DNA from 3 places in the Streptomyces sp. NPDC049627 genome. Region 3 is predicted to be linked to each of the others. Evidence: predicted binding sites of a transcription regulator. Region 3 holds the regulator's gene; each other region holds the start of a gene.
The links. Region 3 encodes HspR, which represses chaperone genes until heat shock. Its sites were predicted from a motif close to TTGAGNNNNNNNNNCTCAA; they were not measured.

Region 1: the regulator HspR is predicted to act here: its motif matches at 1,570-1,588, upstream of lon (endopeptidase La).
Region 2: the regulator HspR is predicted to act here: its motif matches at 1,398-1,416, upstream of dnaK (molecular chaperone DnaK).

The regions. Positions count from the first base shown of each region.
Region 1 covers NZ_JBITLW010000003.1:449,717-452,990, reverse strand. The annotation lists gene lon (endopeptidase La) at 1-1,547, opposite strand, end outside; gene ACIBU0_RS11160 (rhomboid-like protein) at 2,221-3,093, opposite strand; gene ACIBU0_RS11155 (spermidine synthase) at 3,252-3,274, shown strand, end outside.
Region 2 covers NZ_JBITLW010000009.1:141,740-145,013, reverse strand. The annotation lists partial or broken gene ACIBU0_RS24930 (hypothetical protein) at 373-708, shown strand; gene ACIBU0_RS24925 (OsmC family protein) at 785-1,213, shown strand; gene dnaK (molecular chaperone DnaK) at 1,464-3,274, shown strand, end outside.
Region 3 covers NZ_JBITLW010000002.1:616,021-619,294, forward strand. The annotation lists gene grpE (nucleotide exchange factor GrpE) at 1-356, shown strand, start outside; gene dnaJ (molecular chaperone DnaJ) at 399-1,577, shown strand; gene ACIBU0_RS07840 (heat shock protein transcriptional repressor HspR) at 1,583-2,029, shown strand; gene ACIBU0_RS07845 (fibronectin type III domain-containing protein) at 2,086-3,274, opposite strand, start outside.

The DNA of each region.
Region 1 (3,274 bases), on a different contig from region 3:
AGGTGGTCACGGGCGATGACGATCTTCTCGTCCTCGGTGTAGCCGTCGAGGCGGACCAGCTCCATACGGTCGAGCAGGGCCTCGGGAATGGCCTCCAGGACGTTGGCCGTGGCCAGGAAGACCACGTCCGACAGGTCCAGCTCCACCTCCAGGTAGTGGTCCCGGAAGGTGTGGTTCTGAGCCGGGTCCAGCACCTCGAGCAGCGCCGCCGCCGGGTCGCCGCGGAAGTCGGAGCCCACCTTGTCGATCTCGTCGAGGAGCACGACCGGGTTCATCGACCCGGCCTCCTTGATGGCCCGCACGATCCGGCCGGGCAGCGCGCCGACGTACGTACGGCGGTGGCCGCGGATCTCCGCCTCGTCCCGGACGCCGCCGAGGGCGACCCGGACGAACTTCCGGCCCATCGCGTGCGCGACGGACTCGCCGAGCGAGGTCTTGCCGACGCCGGGCGGGCCGACGAGGGCCAGCACGGCGCCGCCGCGCCGCCCGCCGACCACACCGAGCCCCCGGTCGTTACGGCGCTTGCGCACCGCCAGGTACTCGGTGATGCGCTCCTTCACGTCCTCCAGACCGGCGTGCTCGGCGTCCAGCACGCCCTTGGCGCCCTGGATGTCGTAGGCGTCCTCGGTCCGCTCGTTCCACGGCAGTTCGAGGACGGTGTCGAGCCAGGTGCGGATCCACGAGCCCTCGGGCGACTGGTCGCTCGACCGCTCCAGCTTGTCGACCTCCTTCAGGGCCGCTTCGCGGACCTTCTCCGGCAGGTCCGCGGCCTCGACGCGGGCGCGGTAGTCGTCGGACTCCTCACCCTCCTTCTCGCCGTTCAGCTCGCGCAGTTCCTTGCGGACGGCCTCCAGCTGACGGCGCAGCAGGAACTCGCGCTGCTGCTTGTCGACGCCCTCCTGGACGTCCTTGGCGATGGTCTCGGCCACGTCCTGCTCGGCGAGGTGGTCGCGCAGCTGCTGGGTGGCGAGCTTCAGACGGGCCACCGGGTCGGCGGTCTCCAGCAGCTCCACCTTCTGCTCCGTGGTCAGGAAGGGCGAGTAACCGGAGTTGTCGGCGAGGGCGGACACGTCGTCGATGGCCTGGACGCGGTCCACGACCTGCCAGGCGCCGCGCTTGCGCAGCCAGGCGGTGGCGAGGGCCTTGTATTCCTTGACCAGTTCGGTGACGTGGCCGGGCAGCGGCTCGGGGACCTTCTCGTCCAGCCGCGCGCCCTCGACCCACAGCGCCGCACCCGGCCCGGTCGTCCCGGCGCCGATCTTCACCCGGCCGCGACCGCGGATCAGGGCGCCCGGGTCGCCGTCGGCCAGCCGGCCGACCTGCTCGACGGTGCCGAGCACACCCGTGCTCGCGTACGTGCCGTCGATGCGTGGCACCAGGAGGACCCTCGGCTTGCCGGGCTCCGAGCGGGCGGCGGCCTGCGCGGCCTCCACCGCGGCACGTACATCGGCGTCGCTCAGATCCAGCGGGACCACCATTCCGGGCAGCACGACCTCGTCGTCGAGCGGCAGCACAGGCAGGGTGAGCGGTGTGGACGTCGAACCCATGATCTCCCCTTCGGCAGTCAAGTTGAGTTATGCCGACTCAATGCACGGGAGACCTTGAATGTTCCCCGACCACCGTTCGCTGTGAGCGATCACCTTCTCAACGCCCTGTGACCTGGGGGTTCACGGTCGGCGGCGGGCGGCCCGGACAGAAGCGAGACCTCCCGTACAACGGCTGGCGGAACGAGGACCTTCCCGCACCGCCTCTGCATGGCAGACCCACAGCCCTTCGCGGCCCATGACGACCCCATGCGTGGACGTCCCCCGCGGGCTCCGGGGGCCTCATCAGCAGCCCGCGCTCCCTCGTCGCGGCACCGTCGAACCTTCTCCCCATCACACGGCAGCGCGACCTCCTCGCGGCGCACGGAGAAGCGGTGGAGGGGAAGGACTGGTCGCACGACGACCCGTTCGACCTCCTGGCGTCTGCGCGCGGCGAGCGAGGTCGTCTCCGCAGCGTGGACGGTGTTCCGCGGCACCGAGTTCGCGAGCCCGCGGGGCGGTTCCAGGCCGGGCGAGTGGCGGGGCCGCGGGCTCAGCCGGGCCCTGGTGGCCATCCGCGCCGCGCCCCCGCTACCCGCGGCATCACCTATCTCCATATCGAATGCTCCGACGACAGCGCGCCCGTCCTGCGGCGGCCGGGCCCTTCAGGGGGGCCACGACCACGCCGTAGGTCTGGTCACCCGAGGCCGGCTGCCCCCGAGGCGACCCACCGCCGCACCACCGGCCACATCCCGACCCCGATGACCAGAGCGATCAGGTGCCCCCAATCGGTCAGCGGGTCGGCAAGGGTGAGCAGGTCCTGGAGCAGCAGCCCGCCGAAGAGCACCAGCACCGGCCACCGCAGCCACGGCCGCAGCAGCCCGGCCAGCGCGCCGATGCTCGTCGCGACGCCGAAGCTGATGCCGTAGTCGAGGCGGTGCAGCGAGCTGTCGGGGAGGTGGCCGACCAGCACCGCGAGCCCCACGGGGCCCTCGGTCGCGAGGGTGGCCAGGACGTGCCCGCACAGGAAGACGACGGCCGTGCGGGCGCCGCCGATCCGCCGCTCCAGCGCGGTGAGCACGAGCAGGAAGCAGAGCGTGTACGGCGCCACGATCCCGCCCGCGACCCACAGCGCGCTGGCGAGCAGCACCAGCACGGGCGTGCGCAGGAGGTGCGCCACGTCGGTGCTGGAACCCTGGTGCAGGGCGTGGAGGAGGGCGGGGTCGGCGTAGGTGGCGAACAGCGAGGTGACGGTCAGTGCGGCGGCGTAGGCGAAGGTGAACGGTGTGCCGGTGGGGGTGGGCAGCAGGCGCCAGGGGCGGAAGCGGAGGACGACACGGGGTCCGGGCGCGAGGGCGGACCCGATGACCGGCGCAGGGGCCGACGGCGCTGAGGCCTGCGGCGCGGCGACGGTCTGTGGTGCGCGCTGTCTCGGCAGTCCGTCCAGCAGTCCGGCCACATCGGGCAGGCCCGCGTCACCGAAAGGGGTGGTCGCGCCGGAAGAGGCGGCCCCTGAAGAGTCGGGCCCTGGGGTCGGGCCCGCCCCACCCGCAGCCACAGTCCGTTCCACGGCGAGGCACTCCTTCCGTTTCCCCCACCCTTGACCCGCCGCCCTCCCCTGTCTGTGACCGGCGCCACGCGAAAACCGATTCTCAGCAACCTCTCAAGAAGTTCACCCCCAGGGGTAATTCCCTCGGCCGCCCCGCCCGGAGCTGCCAGGATGACCGGATGCCCACCTCGTACGACATCCC
Region 2 (3,274 bases), on a different contig from region 3:
TCGTCCGGCTGGGGGTGCCGCTCCTTCGTACCCCCATCACCGAAGGAGCGGCCTTCACGGAGGACCGTGCTTCAACGTGTCACCACCGGTCGGTCTTGCCCAGGGCACATTCCGGTCAACGGAAAATGGGCTGCACCTGCCCCGCGCGGCACACAAACCGTTCGTATCGGGCGCCGCAGACCTGCGCGCCCTTCTCGAACACCCCAAGGAGCCGCTGCTTTGCAGGCAGCCGTAACCGTCACGCCCGCCCGTATCCCCGACCTGCTGCTCGGCCTCGCCACCGTGCGGCCGGTCTTCATCTGGGGCGCTCCCGGCATCGGAAAGTCCTCCCTCGTCAGGGAGTTCGCCGAGTCGCTCGGCCTTACGTGCGTGAGCCTGCTCGGCAAGGCGCTCGGCGCGATCGCCTCCTACGCCGAGGCCCGGGACGTACCGGCGGCGCGGGTGGTGTTCTGCGACGCGGCACCGCACGACGCGGGGTATGTGCCGGTGACGGAGATCGCCGGGCGGGTGCACGGGCGGGGCGGTACGGTCCTGCAGCCCGGGATCGACCTGCTGCAGCGCGCGGACGACTTTCCGCCGGTTGCGCCGGTCCTGGTCATCACGGACGGCTGGTGCGATGCGCTGCGGGTGCGGTGCGAGCACGCGTACCTGATTCCACGAGGTGGCCGTCTGCCGTTCACCCCGCGTGGGCCGTTCTTCCGGGTGTAATGAGGGCGAGTGTGATCGGATGGGGGACACGGAACCCGACTCGGGACCTCACCGTAAGCAGGCGAAGGGATTCATCGTGGCAACCACGCGCTCCGCACACACCGTGTGGGAAGGAAACCTGTTCCAGGGCAATGGCGTCGTCTCCTTCGACTCCTCCGGCAGCATCGCCCAGCAGCCGGTGACGTGGGCGTCGCGCGCCGAGGAGGCGAACGGCAAGACCAGCCCGGAGGAGCTGATCGCCGCCGCCCACTCCAGCTGCTACTCCATGGCCTTCTCCAACATCCTCGACAAGGCCGGCACCCCGCCGACCAGGCTGACCACGTCCGCCGACGTGACCTTCCAGCCCGGTGAGGGGATCACCGGCATCCACATCACCGTCGAGGGCACGGTTCCGGGCCTGTCCGAGGAGGACTTCCTCGCCAGGGCCGAGGAGGCCAAGGTGGGCTGCCCGGTCAGCCAGGCGCTGAAGGCGGTCCCGATCACGCTGTCGGCCAAGCTCACGTAGACGCTCCGCTGGGGGAGCCGCGAGAGAAAGTGCCCCGGGTGCCGCCTTTCGGGTGCGGCGCCGTCGTGGCTTGGCGCGCAGTTCCCCGCGCCCCTGGGGGTGCGGCCCTTCGGGCCGCCCCCCACCCCCCCTGAGCGGGTGCTCAGCTCCCGTTTGGTATCCGTCCCCCCGGTCACTCGCCCCATTGACAAGAACCCACTCAAGTTTTGTGCTGGAGTTCGAAGGGGTGCCCTGGCGGAAGGGGACAACGATGGCACGCGCGGTCGGGATCGATCTCGGGACCACGAACTCGGTGGTGGCCGTCCTGGAGGGCGGCGAACCCACGGTCGTCGCCAACGCGGAAGGGGCCAGGACCACACCGTCGGTCGTGGCCTTCGCCAAGAACGGCGAGGTCCTCGTGGGTGAGGTGGCCAAGCGGCAGGCGGTGACGAACGTCGAGCGCACGGCCCGCTCGGTGAAGCGGCACATGGGCGACGCCAACTGGCGCTTCCCCGATCAGGGCGACATCGACGGCACCCGCTACCGGGCCCAGGAACTGTCGGCCCGGGTACTGCAGAAGCTGAAGCGGGACGCCGAGTCCTACCTGGGCGAGGACGTCACCGACGCGGTGATCACCGTCCCCGCGTACTTCGACGACTCCCAGCGGCAGGCCACCAAAGAGGCCGGGGAGATCGCGGGCTTGAAGGTCCTCAGGATCATCAACGAGCCCACGGCCGCCGCCCTCGCCTACGGCCTCGACCGGGGCGAGGAGCAGACCGTCCTCGTCTTCGACCTCGGCGGCGGCACCTTCGACGTCTCGCTGCTGGAGATCGGCGACGGCGTCATCGAGGTCAAGGCCACCAACGGCGACACCCACCTGGGCGGCGACGACTGGGACCAGCGGATCGTCGAGCACCTCGTCAAGAAGTTCAAGGGGCAGAACGGCATCGACCTCGCGAGCGACAAGATGGCGGTGCAGCGGCTGCGCGAGGGCGCCGAGAAGGCCAAGATCGAGCTGTCCTCCTCCTCCGAGACGACGATCAACCTGCCCTACATCACCGCGTCCGCCGAGGGCCCCCTCCACCTCGACGAGAAGATGACCCGCGCCCAGTTCCAGGAGCTCACCGCCGACCTCCTCGACCGCTGCAAGACCCCCTTCCACCAGGCGGTCAAGGACGCCGGCATCAAACTCTCCGCGGTCGACCACGTCATCCTCGTGGGCGGTTCCACCCGCATGCCCGCCGTCACCGACCTGGTGAAGGAACTCACCGGCAAGGACCCGCACAAGGGCGTCAACCCCGACGAGGTCGTGGCCGTCGGCGCGGCCCTCCAGGCGGGCGTCATCCGCGGCGACGTCAAGGACGTCCTTCTGCTCGACGTCACCCCGCTGTCCCTCGGCATCGAGACCAAGGGCGGCATCATGACCAAGCTCATCGAACGCAACACGACCATTCCCACCCGGCGTTCGGAGATCTTCACCACCGCCACCGACAACCAGCCCTCCGTCGGCATCCAGGTCTACCAGGGCGAACGTGAGATCGCGGCGTACAACAAGAAGCTCGGCGTCTTCGACCTCACCGGTCTGCCGCCCGCGCCGCGCGGGGTGCCGCAGATCGAGGTCGCGTTCGACATCGACGCCAACGGGATCATGCACGTCTCCGCCAAGGACCTGGCCACCGGCCGGGAACAGAAGATGACGGTCACCGGCGGCTCGGCCCTCCCGAAGGACGACATCGACCGCATGATGCGGGAGGCGGAGCAGTACGCCGACGAGGACCGCAAGCGGCGCGAGGCCGCCGAGACCCGCAACCAGGCCGAACAGCTCGTCTACCAGACCGAGAAGTTCATCCGCGACAACGAGGACAAGGTCCCGGCGGACACCAAGTCGGAGGTCGAGTCGGCGATCACCGAGCTGAAGCAGCAACTGGAGCAGAACGCGGAGACGAGCACTCTGCGCACCGGCATCGAGAAACTCGCCACCGTCAGCCAGAAGATGGGCCAGGCGATGTACGCCCAGACCCAGCAGACCCCCACGGACAGCGCCACCGGCACGGGCACCGAGCAGACCGCACCGCAGGACGA
Region 3 (3,274 bases):
ACGACATCGGCCGCGCCCGGGAGCACGGCGAACTCGTGGGCGGGTTCAAGTCCGTGGCGGAGTCCTTGGAGACCGTGGCCGCCAAGATGGGCCTGCAGCAGTTCGGCAAGGAGGGCGAGCCCTTCGACCCGACGATCCACGAGGCCCTGATGCACTCTTACGCGCCGGACGTCACCGAGACGACCTGCGTCGCGATCCTCCAGCCGGGGTATCGCATCGGCGAGCGCACCATCCGCCCCGCGCGGGTGGCCGTCGCCGAGCCCCAGCCGGGCGCGCAGACCGTCAAGGCCGAAGGGGCCGACGAGAAGGCCGCGGCAGCCGACGACAAGGAGAGCGGTGGCCCGGACGAGGGCTGAGCTTGACCCAACGAGGAACCACGGAAAGGGGGTACGTCGAGGATGAGCACCAAGGACTTCATCGAGAAGGACTACTACAAGGTCCTCGGCGTCCCCAAGGACGCCACCGAGGCCGAGATCAAGAAGGCGTACCGCAAGCTCGCCCGCGAGTACCACCCGGACGCCAACAAGGGCAACGCCAAGGCGGAGGAGCGGTTCAAGGAGATCTCCGAGGCGAACGACGTCCTCGGTGACCCCAAGAAGCGCAAGGAGTACGACGAGGCGCGCGCCCTCTTCGGCAACGGCGGCTTCCGTCCGGGGCCGGGCGGCGCGGGCGGCTCCTTCAACTTCGACCTGGGCGACCTCTTCGGAGGCGGCGCCCAGGGCCAAGGGGGAGCCGGCGGCTTCGGCGGCGGACTGGGTGACGTCTTCGGGGGCCTGTTCAACCGCGGCGGCACGGGCACCACGCGTACCCAGCCCCGGCGCGGCCAGGACATCGACACCGAGGTCACCCTCAGCTTCACCGAGGCGATCGAGGGCGCGACGGTCCCGTTGCGCATGTCCTCCCAGTCACCGTGCAAGGCCTGCGCGGGCACCGGCGACAAGAACGGCACGCCCAGGGTGTGCCCGACCTGTGTCGGCACCGGGCAGGTGGCCCGGGGCTCCGGTGGCGGGTTCTCCCTCACCGACCCCTGCCCGGACTGCAAGGGGCGCGGCCTGATCGCCGAGCACCCCTGCCTGGAGTGCAAGGGCAGCGGCCGGGCCAAGTCGTCCCGCACCATGCAGGTCCGCATCCCGGCCGGGGTGTCCGACGGGCAGCGCATCCGCCTGCGCGGCAAGGGCGCGCCCGGCGAGCGCGGCGGCCCGGCCGGCGACCTGTACGTCACCGTGCACGTCGACGCCCACCCCGTGTTCGGCCGCAAGGACGACAACCTCACGGTGACCGTCCCCGTGACCTTCACGGAGGCGGCCCTCGGCGGCGAGGTCAGGGTGCCCACCCTGGGCGGACCGCCGGTCACCCTGAAACTGCCGCCCGGCACGCCCAACGGCCGCACCATGCGGGCGCGGGGCAAGGGCGCGGTCCGCAAGGACGGCACCCGCGGAGACCTGCTGGTCACCGTGGAGGTGAGTGTCCCGAAGGACCTTTCGGGGAAGGCTCGTGACGCGCTGGAGGCGTATCGCGAGGCGACCGCGGGCGAGGACCCGCGGGCGGAGCTGTTCCAGGCCGCGAAGGGAGCTTGATCGAGATGGACGGCCGTCGACGCAATCCGTATGAACTGACCGAGGAGACCCCGGTCTACGTCATCTCGGTGGCGGCCCAGCTCTCCGGCCTGCACCCGCAGACGCTGCGCCAGTACGACCGCCTGGGCCTGGTGTCTCCGGACCGCACCGCGGGCCGGGGCCGCCGTTACTCGGCCCGCGACATCGAACTGCTGCGTACTGTCCAGCAGTTGTCGCAGGACGAGGGCATCAACCTGGCCGGCATCAAGCGCATCATCGAACTGGAGAACCAGGTGGCCGCGCTGCAGTCCCGCGTCGCGGAACTGCAGTCGGCCCTGGACGGCGCCGCGGCGGCGATGCAGCAGCGCGAGGCGGCGGTGCACGCGTCGTACCGCCGGGATCTGGTGCCGTATCAGGAGGTGCAGCAGACCAGCGCGCTGGTGGTGTGGCGGCCGAAGAAGGCCAAGGACTAGGCGGGCGCGTAGGTGTGCGAAGGGCCCGGAGGTGCGATCTCCGGGCCCTTCGCATGTCAGCGGCCGACGAAGAACTCCAGCGACGAGCTCTGCGTGCCCTGACGCCCATAGGCGTCCACGGCGTACACGGTGACCGCGCACGGGCCGTTCCACGGCGGGGTCCACTCGATGGCGCCCGTCGTGCTCAGGTGGACACCGCTGTCGCCGCAGGCCCCCGAGATCTCCCAGGAGTAGCCCTTCAGCAGACGGCTCTCGTCACCCGCGCCGGGGGCGGCCGTCACCTCGACCGGGGACCGGGCGGGAATGCCCGTCGAGACCAGCGTCAGCTTCGGCGCGGCCGGCCCGAACGCGGTGGCGGGCGTGAGCCGGTCCACGACGAACTCGGCGGAGGGCGCCGACTCGGTACCCGTGCCGTCCATGGTGACGACGTAGTAGTAGGCCCTGCCCGCCGGGGCGAGCCGGTCCTCCCACCCGTTGTCGCCCACGCTGCCGATGTGGGTCCAGGCGCCCGTGGCGGTGGTACGCCGGTACACGCGGTACCCGCCGACCTCGTCGGGCGACGCCGTCCACGACAGACGCGTCATCTCGTCGGAGGTCTCGCCCGCCAGTCCGGTCGGCGCCGCCGCGCCCGACGCCGCGGGCCGGCTCGCGGTCACCGCGCCGGACACCGGGGAGATGTTCTGCGCGGTGTCGACGGCGTGCACGGTGTAGGTGTAGGGCACGTTCACGTCGTCCTCGGGCACGACGTGCTGGTACGACGTCCCGGTCACGAGTTCGGGCCCGTCGGGGTCCGGGTCGCCGCCCCGCGAGGCCCACACCTCGTAGTGCTCGACGTCCTTCGACGCGGAGGCCTCCCAGGTCAGCGCGACACCGCCCGTGGTGCCGACCGCCGTGAGGCCGGTGGGCGCGTCGGGGGCGGTGCGGTCGACGGTGGTGACGAGCATGTCGGCGGTGCCGGCCGACTCGTTGCCTGCCTTGTCGACGGCGCGGATCTCGTAGTAGTAGGCATCGCCGGTCGGCCCGAGGGTGGCGTCCTTGTACGAGGTGGAGGTGGTCGTCGTGAGCGGCGTACTGCTGTACGGCGTTCCCTTGAGCCGCCGGTAGACGCGGTACCCGGCGAGGTCCATCTCCTTGTTCTTCGCCCAGGCCAGCTGGATGTTGGTGGACTCCGGGTCGTACGTGGCGGAGGCGCCGGTCGGGGCGAGGGGCTTGACGGTGTCGACGGTGGCCGCCGTGCGGGGGGCG